Regions from separate parts of the Aeromicrobium erythreum genome, predicted to be linked through region 1. Evidence: predicted binding sites of a transcription regulator. Region 1 holds the regulator's gene; each other region holds the start of a gene.

Evidence for each region. Region 1 encodes HrcA, which represses chaperone genes, less so after heat shock. Its sites were predicted from a motif close to TTGGCACTCGNNNNNNNCGAGTGCCAA; they were not measured.
Region 2: a site for HrcA is predicted at 2,739-2,765, ahead of groES (co-chaperone GroES). Genes of this name have one in related genera too.
Region 3: a site for HrcA is predicted at 3,795-3,821, ahead of groL (chaperonin GroEL). Genes of this name have one in related genera too.

The regions. Positions count from the first base shown of each region.
Region 1 is NZ_CP011502.1:2,445,083-2,450,888, reverse strand. Features, by position in the region: gene Aeryth_RS11615 (CHAP domain-containing protein) at 1-617, shown strand, start outside; gene Aeryth_RS11610 (DUF3097 domain-containing protein) at 699-1,547, opposite strand; gene Aeryth_RS18335 (hypothetical protein) at 1,540-1,971, opposite strand; gene hrcA (heat-inducible transcriptional repressor HrcA) at 2,125-3,162, shown strand; gene dnaJ (molecular chaperone DnaJ) at 3,179-4,339, shown strand; gene Aeryth_RS11590 (histidine triad nucleotide-binding protein) at 4,384-4,728, shown strand; gene Aeryth_RS11585 (PhoH family protein) at 4,794-5,806, shown strand, end outside; gene ybeY (rRNA maturation RNase YbeY) at 5,794-5,806, shown strand, end outside.
Region 2 is NZ_CP011502.1:488,410-494,215, forward strand. Features, by position in the region: gene Aeryth_RS02360 (5-oxoprolinase subunit B family protein) at 1-617, opposite strand, end outside; gene Aeryth_RS02365 (5-oxoprolinase subunit PxpA) at 614-1,303, opposite strand; gene Aeryth_RS02370 (THUMP-like domain-containing protein) at 1,477-2,646, opposite strand; gene groES (co-chaperone GroES) at 2,883-3,176, shown strand; gene groL (chaperonin GroEL) at 3,350-4,954, shown strand; gene Aeryth_RS02385 (MmcQ/YjbR family DNA-binding protein) at 5,089-5,481, shown strand; gene Aeryth_RS02390 (AurF N-oxygenase family protein) at 5,729-5,806, shown strand, end outside.
Region 3 is NZ_CP011502.1:476,955-482,760, forward strand. Features, by position in the region: gene Aeryth_RS02295 (hypothetical protein) at 1-1,543, shown strand, start outside; gene Aeryth_RS02300 (hypothetical protein) at 1,540-1,749, shown strand; gene Aeryth_RS17800 (cupredoxin domain-containing protein) at 1,746-2,174, shown strand; gene Aeryth_RS02310 (hypothetical protein) at 2,177-3,436, shown strand; gene Aeryth_RS02315 (hypothetical protein) at 3,472-3,741, shown strand; gene groL (chaperonin GroEL) at 3,943-5,574, shown strand; gene Aeryth_RS02325 (MmcQ/YjbR family DNA-binding protein) at 5,685-5,806, shown strand, end outside.

The DNA of each region.
Region 1 (5,806 bases):
CGCGTCGCGGCGACGTCGCCTGGTGGGACGCCTACAAGGGCTACTCCGGGGAGAAGGGCCACGTCGCGATCGTCGAGCGGGTCCGCGCCGACGGGTCGATCGTGGTCTCGGAGGACAACATGAACGGCACGTTCATGTGGCGCGTCGTGCGGCGCGGCTCGGCGTGGCCGTCGGGCTTCGTCCGCTACCCGACGTCGGACGGCTCGCCGTCGGGGCTGCTCGAGTCGATGAGGTCCGAGGACGGCAAGGTGTCGGTCAGCGGCATGGCCAGCGAGCCCGACCGGTGGGGCAAGGACGTCGACTACACCGTGGCGCTCGGCGCACCGCTCGACGCGGCGAACGGGGTGCGACCCGTCGAGACGTTCTCGTTCAGCACCGCCTACTACAAGTTCACGTGGCGGCGCACCGTGCAGACGAGGGGACCGGTGCGGGCCTACCTGTACGCGCACAACACCGAGCGCACGCGGGGCAAGGACACGCTGCTCGGTGTCGCGACCCTCGACCTCGTCGAGGACGGGAACGTGCTCGGACGCGTGCTGCCGCGGACGGAGTGGCTCACGCCCACCCCGGCGCCGACCCCGACCGTGCCGACGGTGCAGTCGGTGCTGCAGGACTGAGGGAGGCGCGACGGCCCGGGACCACCTGGTCCCGGGCCGTCTCGCTGCCCAGGCACCGACGGTACGGCGAGGAGCCGCCCGTTACGGGGCGGTGACGAAGTCGATGAGCTCCTCGACGCGACCGAGGAACTCCGGCTCCAGGTCGGTCCAGGAGTCGACCCGGGAGAGGATGTGCTGCCACGCGCGGGCCACGTCGGCCTGCTCGGCGTGCGGCCAGCCGAACGCGGCGCACACCCCGCGCTTCCACTCCAGGTGGCGCGGGACGACCGGCCACGCGGCGACGCCGAGCCGGGCGGGCTTCACGGCCTGCCAGACGTCGACGTACGGGTGGCCGACGACGAGCACGTGGGGTCGGCCGGACAGCCTGGCCGCGATGCGCGACTCCTTCGAGCCGGGCACGAGGTGGTCCACCAGGATCCCGAGCCGGCGGTCGGGGCCCGGGTCGAAGTCGTCGACCACGCCCACCAGGTCGTCGACGCCGTGCAGCATCTCCACGGCGACGCCCTCGACACGCAGGTCGTCGCCCCAGACCTTCTCGACCAGCTCGGCGTCGTGCTTGCCCTCCACGAGGATCCGGCTCGGCAGGGCCACGCGCGCCCGCTGCCCGGCCACCGCACGCGATCCCGACGCCGTGCGGGCGGGCTGCCGCGGGGCGGCGCCGGACGGGGCGACCAGCACCACCGGCCTGCCCTCGAGCAGGAAGCCCGGTCCGAGGGGGAAGACCTTGATCTTGAGGCGCCGGTCCTCCAGGGCCACGGTGCCGAGGTCGCGCTCGACACGCACCACCTCGCCGCACCAGCCCGTCGTGACCTCCTCGACGACCATCCCGAGCTCGGCGGGCACCTCGGTCGAGCGCCCGCGCGGGGGCGCCTTCCAGTCGCCGGCGAGCACGTCGTCGCCGTAGCGACCCCACCCTCGGGTCTCAGCCATGGAGCACGCCCAGCAAGGTCTGGTGGAACGCCTCGAGGTCGTCGCGGCCGATCTCGCCGCTGCTCGTGAGGATCCGCGTGGACGAGCGGGTCAGCCCGACGGCGAGGTCGACGGCCTGCGCCCAGCTGGGCCGCGCGGTGCTCGGCACGACGTCGAGGGGCGGGACGAGGTCGCCGAGGGCCACGGTGTCGCCGTCGGGGACGACGAGCACCAGCTCGCCGCCGACGGGGCCGTGCCCCAGGTGCACCACCTCGACGAAGAGGTCGCCGAGGTCGGCGGCCCACACCGAGCTCAGCGTGCCGCCGCGCGACTCGTGCAGGAGGAACGTGCCGTCGGAGAGCGTCACCCGGCGCGGCCGGTACGTCAGGGTGCGCGAGCGACCCGCGACCGAGACGACCTCACCCTCGCTCCCGATTGCTCCCACGGCGCTAGACTGGCACTTGCGCCTGGTGAGTGCCAAAGCGCCACGCCGCGCCGACGGACCCCGTCTGCGCCGTGCGCGCCCGAGGCCGTCCGGCGTCGTCGCACCCGAGCCACGCACCGTCCAGCCGAGACCGTCCCAGAGGAGGAGAGCGCCGTGCCGGAGGACCGTCGTCTCCCGTCCGAGGACCGTCGCCTGGAGGTCCTGCGCGCCATCGTCGAGGACTACGTCGAGACCCAGGAGCCGGTCGGCTCCCGCGCCCTCGTCGAGCGTCACCAGCTCGGCGTCTCGCCGGCCACCATCCGCAACGACATGGCCGTGCTGGAGGAGGAGGGGCTCATCGCCCAGCCCCACACGAGCGCGGGTCGCGTGCCCACCGACAAGGGGTACCGGCTGTTCGTCGACCGGCTCTCGCAGGTCAAGGCGCTCACGTCGCCCGAGCGTCGCGCGATCGAGACGTTCCTGGGCGGCGCCGTCGACGTCGACGACGTCGTGCAGCGCAGCGTCAAGGTGCTCGCCCAGCTCACCAACCAGGTCGCGATCGTGCAGTACCCGTCGCTGACCCGATCCACGGTGCGTCACGTCGAGGTCGTGGCGCTCGAGGGCGCCCGCGTGCTCGTGGTCGTCATCACCAGCAGCGGTCGCGTCGAGCAGCGCATCGTCGAGCTCGAGGCCACGCCGGGCGACGGTCTGCTGTCCGACGTCCGCTCGCGCATCATGACGGCGGCGGTGGGCCAGCGCCTGCCCGAGGCGTCGCTGCGCCTCGCCGACGTGATCGGCACGTTCGCGCCCGCCGACCGCCCCCTCGTGACCTCCGTGGTCACGACGCTCACCCACGTGTTCTCCGACGAGCGCAGCGACGAGCGCGTGGCCGTCGGCGGCACCGCGAACCTCGCGCGCTTCGGTCGCGACTTCGACACCTCCATCCGCCCCGTGCTGGAGGCGCTGGAGGAGCAGGTCGTGCTGCTGAAGCTGCTCGGCGAGGCCACCACCGACCCCACCGTGCGCATCGGTCTGGAGACCGGCACCGAGGGACTGCCCGGCACGGCGGTCGTCTCGTCGGCGTACGGCACCTCCGAGCAGGCGCTGGCGATGCTCGGCACGCTCGGACCCACCCGCATGGACTACCCCGGAACCATGGCCGCCGTCGGCGCGGTCGCCCGCTACGTCGGGCGACAGCTCGCGGACGGCTGAACAGGACGAAGGACGTATGGCACAGGACTACTACGCGCTGCTCGGCGTCTCCCGGTCGGCGACGCCCGAGGAGATGAAGAAGGCGTACCGCAAGCTGGCGCGCCAGCTGCACCCCGACGTGAACGACGCCCCCGACGCCGCCGACCGCTTCAAGGAGGTCACCACCGCGTACGAGGTGCTGTCGGACCCCCAGAAGCGTGCCGTGTACGACCGCGGCGGCAACCCGCTCGGCGGCGGGGGTGGCGCGGGCGGCTTCGGCGGGGGCGCCGGGTTCAGCTTCGACGACATCATGGACGCTTTCTTCGGCGGTGGTGGCAGCAGCAGCCGTGGTCCGCGCTCGCGTGTGCAGCGGGGGCAGGACGCGCTGCTGCGTCTGCAGGTCGACCTCGCCGAGGCTGCGTTCGGCGTCACGCGCGAGATCAAGGTCGACACCGCCGTGGTCTGCGAGCGCTGCTCGGGCAGCGGCGCCGAGGACGACTCGGCGACGGTCACCTGCGGCACGTGTCACGGCCACGGCGAGGTGCAGCAGGTCCAGCGCACGCCGCTCGGCAGCGTCCGCACGGCCCGCCCGTGCCCGACCTGCCACGGGTTCGGCACCGTCATCCAGGACCCCTGCCACGAGTGCCACGGCGACGGCCGCGTCCGCTCGCGCCGCTCGATCACGGTCTCGATCCCGGCCGGCGTCGACCAGGGCACCCGCATCCAGCTCGCCGGCGAGGGGGAGGTCGGCCCGGGCGGGGGTCCGGCGGGCGACCTCTACATCGAGGTCGAGGTGGCTCGCCACCCCGTCTTCACCCGCAAGGGCGACCAGCTGCGCTGCCAGGTGACGCTGCCCATGACGGCCGCCGCGCTCGGCACGCACGTCGACCTGCCGACCCTCGAGGCCGACCTCGTCGACGAGGACGGACCGGAGGTCGTCGGGCTCGAGGTGCCGGCCGGCATCCAGTCGGGCGAGACGCTCACGCTGCGCGGCCAGGGCGTGCCGCGCCTGCGGGGACCGGGTCGCGGCGACCTCGTCGTCGAGATCGTCGTGCAGACCCCGGACGAGCTCGACGACGCGCAGCGCGACCTGCTGAAGCAGCTGGCCGCCCTGCGCGACGAGGAGCGTCCCGAGGCGCAGCTCGGCAGCACCCACCGCGGCAGCGTCTTCGGCCGCATCAAGGACGCCTTCCGCTGAGTGGCGGCCTCGTCGCGGGCCGCCGGGTGCGGTAGGAAGGGACCATGAGCCCCAGCGCCGACTGCCTGTTCTGCAAGATCGTCGAGGGCGAGGTGCCCGCCGACGTCGTCGCGCAGGACGAGCACGCCGTGGCGTTCCGCGACATCAGCCCGCAGGCACCCACGCACGTGCTCGTCATCCCGCGCGTGCACCAGCCCGATGTCGGCAGCCTGGCCGAGGCCGAGCCGGAGGCGGCCGTGGGCCTGCTGCGCCTGGCCCGCCGCGTCGCCGACGAGGCGGGCGGCTCCTACCGGCTCGTCTTCAACACCGGTGCCGACGCGCACCAGACGGTGTTCCACTGCCACGGGCACGTGCTCGCCGGGCGCTCGCTCGGCTGGCCGCCGGGCTGAGCGCACGGGCGCCGCGGTCCGGCGCTGTCGACGTGTCGGCGCACCCCCGTACCATGGGGGCACACATGACTCCTGATTCTCCCGGGGACCAGCGTCCCCACACGTTCACCGTCCCGACCAGCATCGACACCGTCTCCCTCTACGGACCGGGCGACGAGTACCTGCGCATCGTCGAGGACGCGTTCGACGCGGCGGTCCACGCGCGGGGCAACCAGCTGACCGTCACCGGCGCCCCGGCCGAGGTCGCGCTCGTCGAGCGGCTGCTCGACGAGCTCGTCGCCATCGTGCGCACGGGCCAGGGACTCACCGCCGAGACCGTCGAGCGCTCCATCGGCATGCTGCGCACCGAGACGCAGGAGCGCCCGGCCGAGGTGCTCAGCCTCAACATCCTCAGCAACCGGGGCCGCACCATCCGGCCGAAGACGCTGAACCAGAAGAAGTACGTCGACGCGATCGACCAGAACACGATCGTCTTCGGCATCGGCCCGGCCGGTACGGGCAAGACCTACCTCGCGATGGCCAAGGCCGTCCAGGCGCTGCAGGCCAAGGAGATCACCCGCATCATCCTGACCCGACCCGCCGTCGAGGCGGGGGAGCGGCTGGGCTACCTGCCCGGCACGCTGAGCGAGAAGATCGACCCGTACCTTCGCCCGCTGTACGACGCGCTGCACGACATGCTCGACCCCGAGACGATCCCCAAGCTCCTCACGAGCGGTACCATCGAGATCGCCCCGCTGGCCTACATGCGCGGCCGCACGCTCCAGGACGCCTTCATCATCCTCGACGAGGCGCAGAACACCACCCCCGAGCAGATGAAGATGTTCCTGACCCGGCTCGGCTTCGGCTCGCAGATCGTGGTCACCGGCGACGTGAGCCAGGTCGACCTCCCGTCGGGCCAGAAGAGCGGCCTGCGGGTCGTGCGCGACATCCTCGCGGACGTCAAGGACATCCACTTCGCGACGCTGACCTCGAGCGACGTCGTGCGGCACAAGCTCGTCGGGCGCATCGTCGCCGCGTACGACGCGTTCGAGAACGAGTCGGCCCCGGCCGCGGGACAGGTGGAGCATGAACGTCGACG
Region 2 (5,806 bases), 1.7 Mb from region 1:
GTGTCGTCGGGGGCCGGAACGTCACGGTCAGCGACGGTGAAGCGCACGGTGTCGCCCGGCGCGAGGAGGGCGGCGGGCGTGCGTGCGAGGTCGAAGAGAGTCACGTCGGTGGTGCCGAGCAGCTGCCACCCCCCGGGAGACGCGCGGGGGTAGATGCCGCTGAACTCCCCGGCGAGACCGACGGCGCCCGCCGGGACGCTGGCGCGGGGCGTCGCGCGACGTGGCACGACGAGGCGGGGGTCGCCGCCCACCAGGTAGGCGAAGCCGGGCGCGAACCCGCCGAACGCGACCGTCCAGGGCGTGCCGGTGTGCGCGGTCACCACCGCGTCCTCGTCGAGACCGGTGCGCTGCGCGACGTCGGCGAGGTCGGGGCCGTCGTAGCGGACCGGCACGACGTGCTCGCGGGCGTCGGGTGGGGCGACGTCGTCCGCCGGCGGGGTGCTCCTGGCGAGCGTGCGCAGGGTCGCGGGGTGGCCGCGGAGCAGCACGGTGCGCGCGCCGAGCACCGCCTCCGTCACGTAGGGGTGGTCGACGAGCGCCGCGTGGCGTCGGCGGGCGTCGTCGAGGTCGGCGCAGTCGAGCAGGACCGCGTCGTCCCCGCACGCCAGCACCCTCATGCGAAGGGCGTGACGTGGTGCCCGGCGTCGGCCAGCGCGGCACGCACCGCACGCGCGAGGTCGAGGGCGCCGGGGGAGTCGCCGTGCACGCAGAGCGAGTCGACCTGCGGGGCGAGGCGCAGCGCCTGGGCGGCGACCGCGTCGACGTCGGTGAGCACGGCGCCCGGCTCGGAGCGCGGCATCAGGAGCCCGTCGGGCGTGTAGGCACGGTCGGCGAAGCCCTCGGTGACGACCTGCAGCCCGTCGGCGGCGGCCAGGCGGAGACTCGCGGCGCCCGGCAGGCCGAGCAGCGGGAGGCCGTACGGCGCCACCGCCTCGACGACCGCCGCCGCCTGCCGCTCGTCGTGCACGACGGTGTTGTAGAGCGCGCCGTGCGGCTTGACGTAGGCCACGCGCGCGCCCACGGCGTCGGCGACCTCGGCGAGCAGGTCGAGCTGCTCGCGCAGGGTCGCGACGAGCTCGTCGTCGGTCGGCTCCTGCGGTCGTCGGCCGAACCCCTCGCGGTCGGGGTAGCCGACCTGTGCGCCCACGACGACCCCCCGCTCGACGGCACGCTCGCACGCGTCGAGCATGAGCTCCTCGCCCCCCGCGTAGGCCCCGCAGCAGACGTTCGCGCTCGTGACCACGTCGAGGAGGGCGAGGTCGTCCGGCGACTCGGCGACGTCGGCGTTCAGGTCGATGCGCACGCCCCCACCCTAGGCCCGCCCGCCCCACCCCCACGCCGTGAGCACGTTTGCGTGGGGCCCCACGCAAACGTGCGGATCAGGCGCATGTTTGCGGTGGGGCGAGCCGGTTCACGTGGGGCCCCACGCAAACGGTCCTGTGCTGCGGGGTCCGCGCGGGCCCTGCGCGACGACGGTCAGCGGGGGAGGGGGTCGACGAGGAGGGCGACGGCCTTGTCGTCCACGCGCGTCAGCACGACCGTGGCGCGCTGCGAGCCCTTCAGGCGCAGGCGGCGCACGAGCACCTCGGGCACGACGTCGACGCCGCGCTTCTTCACGGTCAGGGTGCCGACGTCGCGCGCGACCAAGGCGGCCTTCAGCTGCTTCTCGCGGAACGGCAGCTCCGCCACGACGCGGAACGATCGGGCCAGCGGGTGCCGCACCTCGACGTCGGTCGTCACCCACGCGATCCGCGGGTCGACCAGCTGCCCGTCGACCTCCTCGGCCAGCGCCCCCACCAGGCCGGAGCGGATCACCGCGTCGTCGGGCTCGTGCAGCCAGCCGCCGAGCTCCCCGACGTCACCGGGCGCCCCGTCGCCGCTCAGCACGTGCGGACCCGGCAGCGCCGACGCCCGCCGCGGCGCGCGGTCGGTCAGGTCGAGCCCCGCGCCCCACAGGCACGCCTCGACGAGGTCGCCCCCGTCGCTGACCCACTGCGCCTCCACGCCGTCGGGGACGAGCGCGTGCGGGATCCCCGGCAGCGTCTTCACCACGGCGCGCCCCGCCAGGTGCTCCTCGACCACCGACCACGGCGGACTCATCGCCTCCGGGTCGAACACCCGACCACGGTCGTCGCGACGGGCGGGGTCGAGGAACACCACCTCCGACGCGGTCGGCACGACGTCGGCCGCGTCGGCGCACACCACCTCACCCTCGAGCCCGAGCGCGCGCAGGTTCGCCGACGCGATCGCGGCACGCACCGGGTCGCGCTCGACACCGCGCACCCGCAGCCCAGCTCGCGCGAACGCGACGAGGTCGGAGCCGATGCCGCAGCCGAGGTCGAGCACCGCGGACGCCCCCGACGCAGCCAGACGCTCGGCGCGCAGCGTCGCGACCGCGCCACGCGTCGCCTGCTGCAGCGCGTCGTGCGTGAAGAACATGCCCGCCGCGTCGTCGCCCAGCTTGGCCCGCGCCAGCCCCCGCAGGTGGTTCTGCGTCACCGCCGCCGCCACCAGCTCCACGTCGTGCACCTTGCGCAGCCGCGTGCCGAGCGCGAGATCGGACTCCCGGCCCGCGCGCTCGTGCACCTCCGCCACCAGGGCCCGGCCCTCGTCGGTCTGCAGCCGCTCGAACGTCACCAGGTCCACGACGCCATCGTGGCAGGCCGGGCATCCCGCCGCCCACGGCCCGGCACCCCCGCCGGGCCCAACGACGCGTGTCCGCCGCCCGCGAACACCCCTTAGCACTCGAGAGGGGTGAGTGCTAGATTCTGAACTGGCACTCGAACCCTGAGACTGCCAACCCGTGCACGGCCCCCGCGACGGCGTGCACACCCATCACGTACATCCGTCACTCACCACATCGTTGAAGGGGAGGTCGACCAGTGTCGGTCACCATCAAGCCGCTCGAGGATCGTCTCGTCATCAAGGCCGTCGAGGCCGAGCAGACTACCGCCTCCGGGCTCGTCATCCCGGACACCGCCAAGGAGAAGCCCCAGGAGGGCGAGGTCGTCGCCGTCGGCCCCGGCCGCATCGACGACTCCGGCAACCGCGTCCCGCTCGACGTCAACGTCGGCGACAAGGTCATCTTCAGCAAGTACGGCGGAACCGAGGTCAAGTACTCGGGCGAGGAGTTCCTCATCCTCTCTGCCCGCGACGTCCTCGCCGTCGTCTCCTGACGCACCTGGGCTCCCGACCGGCGGCGTTGCTGCTCGCTCGGCGACCAAGAACGGGTCGCCGTCGCTCGCGCGCCTTGCCGGTCGGGTCCCATGCGCGTCAGGACCGTGCTGACGCGCCACCTCCGGCTCTCGCCGGACACCACCATTCAGTCGTTTCGTAGGAAGGCATCACCATGCCCAAGATCCTCGAGTTCGACGAGGACGCACGCCGCGCGCTCGAGCGCGGCGTCGACGCCCTCGCGAACACCGTCAAGGTCACCCTCGGCCCCAAGGGCCGCTACGTCGTGCTCGACAAGAAGTGGGGCGCCCCCACCATCACGAACGACGGCGTCACCGTCGCCCGTGAGGTCGAGCTCGACGACCCGTTCGAGAACCTCGGCGCCCAGCTCGCCAAGGAGGTCGCCACCAAGACGAACGACGTCGCCGGTGACGGCACCACCACGGCCACCGTGCTCGCCCAGGCGATGGTCCACGAGGGCCTGCGCGCCGTCGCCGCCGGCGCCAACCCGGTCGGCCTCAAGAAGGGCATCGAGGCCGCCGTCAAGGCCGTCTCCGAGCGCCTGCACGAGGTCGCCCGCGACGTCGACGACATCAAGGACATGACCGACGTCGCCACCGTCTCCTCGCGCGACGCGCACATCGGCGAGCTCATCGCCGAGGCGTTCGACAAGGTCGGCAAGGACGGCGTCATCACCGTCGAGGAGTCCAACTCCCTCGGCACGCAGCTCGACTTCACCGAGGGCATGCAGTTCGACAAGGGCTACCTGTCGCCCTACATGGTCACCGACACCGAGCGCATGGAGTCCGTCCTCGACGACCCCTACGTGCTCGTCAACCAGGGCAAGATCAGCTCGGTCGCCGAGCTGCTCCCGCTGCTGGAGAAGGTCATCGCGGCCAACAAGAGCCTGTTCATCATCGCCGAGGACGTCGAGGGCGAGGCGCTCTCGACCCTGGTCGTCAACAAGATCCGCGGCACGTTCACCTCGGTCGCCGTCAAGGCGCCCGCGTTCGGCGACCGCCGCAAGGCGATGCTCCAGGACATCGCGACCCTCACCGGCGCGACCGTCGTCACCCCCGACGTCGGCCTCAAGCTCGACCAGGTCGGCCTCGAGGTGCTCGGCACCGCCCGACGCGTGGTCGTCACCAAGGACGACACGACGATCATCGACGGCGGCGGCGACGCTGCCGAGGTCGAGGGCCGCGTCAACCAGATCAAGGCCGAGATCGAGCTCACCGACTCCGACTGGGACCGCGAGAAGCTGCAGGAGCGGCTCGCGAAGCTGGCCGGCGGCGTGTGCGTCATCCAGGTCGGCGCCGCCACCGAGGTGGAGCTGAAGGAGAAGAAGCACCGCATCGAGGACGCCGTCTCGGCGACCCGCGCGGCCATCGAGGAGGGCATCGTCGCCGGCGGCGGCTCCGCCCTCGTCCACGCCGTGTCCGTGCTCGACGACGACCTCGGCCTCACCGGCGACGAGGGTGTCGGCGTGCGCATCGTGCGCATCGGCGCCGACGCCCCGCTGGAGTGGATCGCCCGCAACGGCGGCGTCTCCGGCGAGGTCGTCGTGTCCAAGGTCCGCGAGAGCGGCGAGGGCTACAACGCCGCCACCGGCGAGTACGGCGACCTGCTCGCGCAGGGCATCCTCGACCCGGTCAAGGTCACGCGCTCCGCGCTGGCCAACGCCGCGTCGATCACCGCCATGCTGCTCACGACCGAGACGCTCGTGGCCGACAAGCCCGCCGACGACGAGGGTGACGCCCACGCCGGGCACAGCCACTGAGTCAGCCGCACCACGACCGAGGCCCGTCGTCCCACCCGGGACGGCGGGCCTCGTCGCGTCCTGGGGTGGGGGAGAGGGGTCGACGAGGCTCGGCGAGGGTCGACGGGCCGACCGCCCCGCACGACGCTGGACCCGTGCCCACCCTCGCCGACGTCGAGCGTCTGTGCACCGCCCTGCCGTCGGTGAGCGAGGGCACCACGTTCCGCAACCGCGCCTGGTTCGTGGACAAGGCGGTGTTCTGCTGGGTGCGGCCCTTCACGCAGGCCGACCTGCGACGTTTCGGCGACGCTCGCGTGCCTCGGGGCGACATCGTCGGACTGCGCACCGAGGACCTCGCCGAGCGCGACGCCATCCTCTCCGAGGGCGTGCCAGGCCTGTTCACCATCGAGCACCTGGCCCACCACCCCGGCTACCTCGTCGAGCTCGACGTCGTCGACCCCGCACGGCTCGCGGCGGCCGTCGAGGACGCCTGGCTCGCCCGCGCCCCCGCCCCGCTCGCCCGCACCTTCCTCGACGCCCAGCGCTGACCCGCGGTCCGCAGATTCCCGGGTCGACCTGGGAATCTCCCGCGAGGCACGGACATCTCAGCGGCGCACGGAAAGCTCTCCGTGCTGATCGCGGATTCCCAGGTCCACCTGGGAATCCTCGACGAGGCGCGGGGACGAACGGCGGGTGACGTGTGTCTCTTGCGCTTCCGCCACCCCGGGCATACCGTGGGTACGGATGTGACACTCCCGATGTCACATCATCGCTGTCGAGTCGAGGAGTCCCACCATGACGATCACCGCACCCAGCCCGGAGCAGGACGCCGCCGCCTTCCGCGCCGAGGTCGAGCGCGACGGTGTGCTCGAG
Region 3 (5,806 bases), 1.7 Mb from region 1:
CGGGCTGTTCGCCCTCTTCGTCGCCGGCATGAGCGCGGTCGTGTTCCCGCGCGACGGCCAGAAGCCCGGCATCGCGTCGGTGCGGATCACCCGCCGCTGGTACGCGCCGGTGGCCGGCATCTTCATCGCGGCCTGCGGCTTCTACGCCCTCATCGGCTTCCCGCTCGACGACGTCTGGCACCGGCTCTTCGGCCAGGACGTCACGCTCTGGGGCCCGACGCACCTCATGCTCATCGGCGGTGCGGGTCTGTCCACGGCGGGCATCATCCTGCTGCACCGCGAGGCGGAGTTCTCCGAGGAGTGGAAGCGCTCGGCCGACAACCACAGCGCCCGCACGCTGCACAAGCTGACCCTCTCGATGGCGTTCGGTGGTCTGCTCATCGGCCTGTCGGTGTTCCAGGCCGAGTTCGACTTCGGCATCGCGCAGTTCCGCATGGTGTTCGCGCCGCTGATGATCGCCGCGGCGGCCGCGCTCACGCTGGTGGCCGCCCGTCTGTACGCCGGACCCGGCGCTGCCCTGTTCGCCGCGTTCTTCTTCGTCATCGTGCGCGGCGTGGTCTCCTTCATCGTCGGCGACGTGTTCGGCCAGGCGAACCACGTCTTCCCGCTCTACCTGGGCAGCGCCCTGCTCATCGAGCTGCTGGCGCTCAGCAGGCTCAAGGAGCGGCCGCTCGTCTTCGGCGCGGTCGGTGGCCTCCTCATCGGCACCGTCGGGTCCGTCATCGAGAAGTTCTGGAACGACGCCGTCTTCCAGTTCCCGTGGCCCCGGGACATCTGGCTGGAGAGCCTGGTCACCGTCGTCCCGGTCGCCGTCGGGGCGGGACTGTGCGGTGCGCTGTTCGCCGTGGGTCTCGACGGTCGGCTCCCCGTCAACCGCTGGGTGGGCCGCTCGATCGTGGTCGGGTCGATCCTCGTCACGTCGTTGGCCGTCGCCAACGGCCTGAACGCCACGGTCCCCGACGACGCGCAGGTGCGGTTCACGGTGCAGCAGGTCGGCACGGAGGACGAGCCCGAGGTCATGGTGCAGGCCACCACCACCGAGGGTCTCGTCGACGCGCACCCGACCTGGGTGCAGATCACCGCCTGGCAGGGCGGCGGCGCGGGCGTGGTCACGCAGCAGCTGCGTCGCACCGGGCCCGACTCGTGGGAGACCACGAGCCCGGTCCCGATCGGCGGCAGCTGGAAGACGCTCCTGCGCGTCCAGGACGGACGCATGCTCACCGCGGCCCCCATCTTCCTGCCCGCCGACGAGGCGCTGGGTGCGGAGGAGGTGCCGGCCGAGGCCGAGATGACGCGCGACTTCGTCCCGGAGATCACGATCCTGCAGCGTGAGCGCGAGCTCGACACGTCGCCCTGGCTCTGGGGTGCTGCGAACCTCGTGGTCCTCGTCTGCAGCCTGGCCATCCTGGCGGGCATCAGCGTGGCCGTGGCCCGGGTCTCCGGCGCGATCGCCCGCGAGGGTCGGCGGCGCCGCGAGGAGCTCGAGTCCGGACCCGGTGGCGGCGACGGCGTCGACGAGGGCAGCGGGGCCGGCCGGGCGTGACGCCCGGGGAGGTGCTGTGGGCGCACCACGCGGCCCTCGTCGCGATCCCGGCCTTCGTGCCGGCCATCGTGGTCGTGGCCGTCGTGCTCCACATCGCCCGCAAGGACCGTCGGGACGAGGCCGAGGAGCGTGAGCTGATCGAGCGTGCGTTCCGCCCCGACGACGATGCCCCCGACGAGACCGACGACGACAGGAGAGATCGATGAGGACCACGTGGGCCGGGTGCGTGCTCGGGGCCCTGCTGCTCGCCGGCTGCGGCGCGGGGGAGGACGTCCCCGACGCGTCGACGTCGTCGACCCCGTCGGCGACCGCCACCGCGACGGCGTCCGGCACACCCCCGACGAGCGCGACGCCGGACTCCGAGGGCGTGACGGTGGAGGTGAGGCTCACCGCCGACGGACCGCAGCCCCGCGGCAAGCGGGTGAAGGTGAAGGTCGGCGAGCCGGTCACGCTGACCGTGACGGCCGAGGTGGCTGACGAGGTGCACGTGCACTCCGACCCGGAGGTGAGCATCGACGTGCAGCCGGGTGAGACGGTGTCGCGCACGTTCACCCTCGATCGTCCGGGCCAGGTGGCGGTGGAGTCGCACGAGACCCACGCGACCATCGTCCAGCTCGTCGTCCGGCCCTGACCGTGCTCGACCTGCTGCCGCAGCACGGCGTGGGCGGCTCGACCGACCTGCCCGTGCCGTTCCTGTACGCCGTCGTGGGCGCGAGCTGGGCCCTGACGATCTCCTTCGCCGTGCTCGCGTTCGCCTGGAAGGAGCCGCGGCTCCAGCCTGCGGCGGAGCAGCCCGGCGGGGCTGACGAGCCGCGACGTCGACCGTGGTTGGCGGTCGTGGGTCTGCTGCTGGCCGCGTGGTTCCTGGGCGCGCTCTTCCTGGGACCCGACGACGCGTCGAACCCGGGCATCGGGGCGTTCTACGTCCTCGTGTGGGTGGGGCTGGTGCCGCTCGCGCTGCTGGCGGGGCACGTGTGGAAGGACCTGTCGCCGTGGCGCTCGGTCCAGTGGCTGGTGGGTCGGCTCACGGGTCGTCCCGACGGGTTCGTGGTCTACCGCCCGGCGTGGGGCTACTGGCCTGCGGCGGCCGGGCTGTTCGCGTTCGTGTGGCTCGAGCTCGCCTCTCCCGACGCCGGCTCCGTCGACGCGGTGCGCACGTGGGTGGCGGTCTACGTCGTCGTGACGGTGGCGGGTGGCGTCGTGTTCGGGCCGCGCTGGTTCGACCGTGCCGACCCGTTCGACGTGTACAGCGCCGTGGTGGCGCGGCTCGCGCCGCTGGTGCGCGACCGGCGCTTCGCGCCGCACAACCCGCTGCGCTCGCTCCCGCTGCTGCCCGTGGCGCCCGGGATCGTCGCGGCGGTGTCGGTGCTCCTCGGGTCGACGGCGTTCGACAGCTTCTCCGCGTCGCAGGCCTGGCAGTCGGCGGCGCACTCCACGCTCACCACGTCGCTCGTGCTGCTGCTGTTCTGCGTGGTGGTGGCGGTGGCGTTCGTGGCCGCCTCCGTGGCGACGGGCGGTGTGACGCCGGCGCAGCGTCGTGCACTGCCGGGGCTGATGGCGCACTCGCTGGTGCCGATCGTCGTCGGCTACGTCTTCGCGCACTACCTGACCTACCTCGTCGAGCGCGGTCAGGGCGTGGTGATCGGCCTGCTGCAGCTGCTCGGCGCAGGCGACGGGCTCACGGTGTCGTACGTCCTGTCCGAGCACCCCGACCTCCTCGCGGTCTACAAGGTCGGATTCGTCGTCGCCGGGCACGTGGTGGCGGTGGTCGCGGCGCACGACAAGGCCCTCGAGGTGCTGCCGCGCGCGCACCGCCTCACCGGCCAGCTCGCGATGCTCGTGCTCATGGTCGGCTACACCTTCACGGGCATCTACCTGCTGCTCTCGGTCTGAGCCCGTCCTCGGGCCGCCGCTCGTAGACTGGTGCGATGGGAACGGGTGCCGCAGCGGTCGGGGAGCTGTCGGCGCACCCCGTGGCGGTCCTCGCCATCCCGGCGTTCGTCCCCGTGGTGGGCATCGTCCTGACCGTCCTCTGGATCGCCCGCCAGGACCGCCGGGCCGCGGCGCAGGAGGCCGACCCCGACCCCCGCCCCGACCCGTCGGCCGCGCCGCCCCTGCTCGACGTCGACGCGTCGCCGTCGCCCCGCCGCCCTTGGCGCGACCGCCTCCCCCGCCTCGTCATCGGCGACGACGACTAGCGTCGCGACGTCGCCGCAACTGGCACTCTCCCCACCCGATTGCCAGTCCTGGGTTAGCACTCCTATAGTGAGAGTGCTAGACATCCGACCGGCCCGGTGAGGGTCGGGACGGCGGCGGGAAGGGATCGCCGCGCGTCCTGGCTCGTCCGTCGCGGGCACCGACCGGTCACACCCGAACCACGTCGAACCGGAGAGTTCCACATGGCCAAGTCCATTGCGTTCAACGAGGAGGCCCGCCGCGGCCTCGAGCGCGGCATGAACCAGCTTGCCGACGCCGTCAAGGTGACGCTCGGCCCCAAGGGCCGCAACGTCGTGCTGGAGAAGAAGTGGGGCGCCCCCACGATCACCAACGACGGTGTGTCCATCGCCAAGGAGATCGAGCTCGAGGACCCCTACGAGAAGATCGGCGCCGAGCTCGTCAAGGAGGTCGCCAAGAAGACCGACGACGTCGCCGGCGACGGCACCACGACGGCCACCGTCCTGGCCCAGGCGCTCGTGCGCGAGGGTCTGCGCAACGTGGCCGCCGGCGCCAACCCGATGGGCCTGAAGAAGGGCATCGAGACCGCCGTCGAGGCCATCAGCAGCCAGCTGCTCGGCATGGCCAAGGACGTCGAGACCAAGGAGCAGATCGCCTCCACCGCGTCCATCTCGGCCGCCGACACCACGGTCGGCGAGATCATCGCCGAGGCCATGGACAAGGTCGGCAAGGAGGGCGTCATCACGGTCGAGGAGTCGAACACGTTCGGCCTCGACCTCGAGCTCACCGAGGGCATGCGCTTCGACAAGGGTCACCTGTCGGGCTACTTCGTCACCGACCCCGAGCGCATGGAGACGGTCCTCGAGGACCCCTACATCCTCATCGTCAACAGCAAGATCAGCTCGGTCAAGGACTTCGTCCCGGTGCTCGAGAAGGTCATGCAGTCGGGCAAGCCGCTCGCGATCATCGCCGAGGACGTCGAGGGCGAGGCGCTGGCCACCCTGATCGTCAACAAGATGCGCGGCACCTTCAAGTCGGTCGCCATCAAGGCCCCCGGCTTCGGTGACCGCCGCAAGGCCATGCTGGCCGACATCGCCATCCTCACCGGCGGCGAGGTCATCAGCGAGGAGGTCGGCCTCAAGCTCGAGAACGCCGACATCTCGCTGCTCGGCACCGCGCGCAAGGTCGTCACGACCAAGGACGAGACGACCATCGTCGAGGGCGGCGGCTCGCAGGACCAGATCGCTGGCCGGGTCAACCAGATCCGTGCGGAGATCGAGAACAGCGACTCCGACTACGACCGCGAGAAGCTGCAGGAGCGCCTCGCCAAGCTGGCCGGCGGCGTGGCCGTCATCAAGGTCGGCGCGGCCACCGAGGTCGAGCTCAAGGAGCGCAAGCACCGCATCGAGGACGCCGTGCGCAACGCGAAGGCGGCCGTCGAGGAGGGCATCGTCGCCGGCGGCGGCGTGGCGCTCGTCCAGGCCACCGCGGCCGTGTTCGAGAAGCTGCAGCTCGAGGGTGACGAGGCGACGGGCGCGAACATCGTGCGCACCGCCGCGTCGGCCCCGCTGAAGCAGATCGCGGTCAACGCCGGCCTCGAGGGCGGCGTCGTGGCGGAGAAGGTCGCCGGTCTCGAGCCGGGCCACGGCCTCAACGCCGCCACGGGCGAGTACGTCGACCTCATCGGCGAGGGCATCATCGACCCCGCCAAGGTCACGCGCTCCGCCCTGCAGAACGCCGCCTCGATCGCGGCGCTGTTCCTCACGACGGAGGCCGTCGTCGCCGACAAGCCGGAGCCCGCTCCGGCCGGTGGTGGCGCCCCCGACATGGGCGACATGGGCGGCATGGGCTTCTGAGCCCTGCGCCTCGCCGCTGACGACGAGGGCCCCGACCGGTTCGCCGGTCGGGGCCCTCTCGCGTCTCGTGCCGCGACCGGATGTCGGCGGCCCGTGCCAGGGTGGGGCACGTGGCTCGCGCACCCGTCCCCGACGTCTGGCTCGAGCGCGTCGGGCGCGTGCTCGACCCGCTGCCCGAGGCGCGGCGCGAGCGCGCCTGGACCGGCGTCCGCTGGGTCGTGCGTGGCGCCAA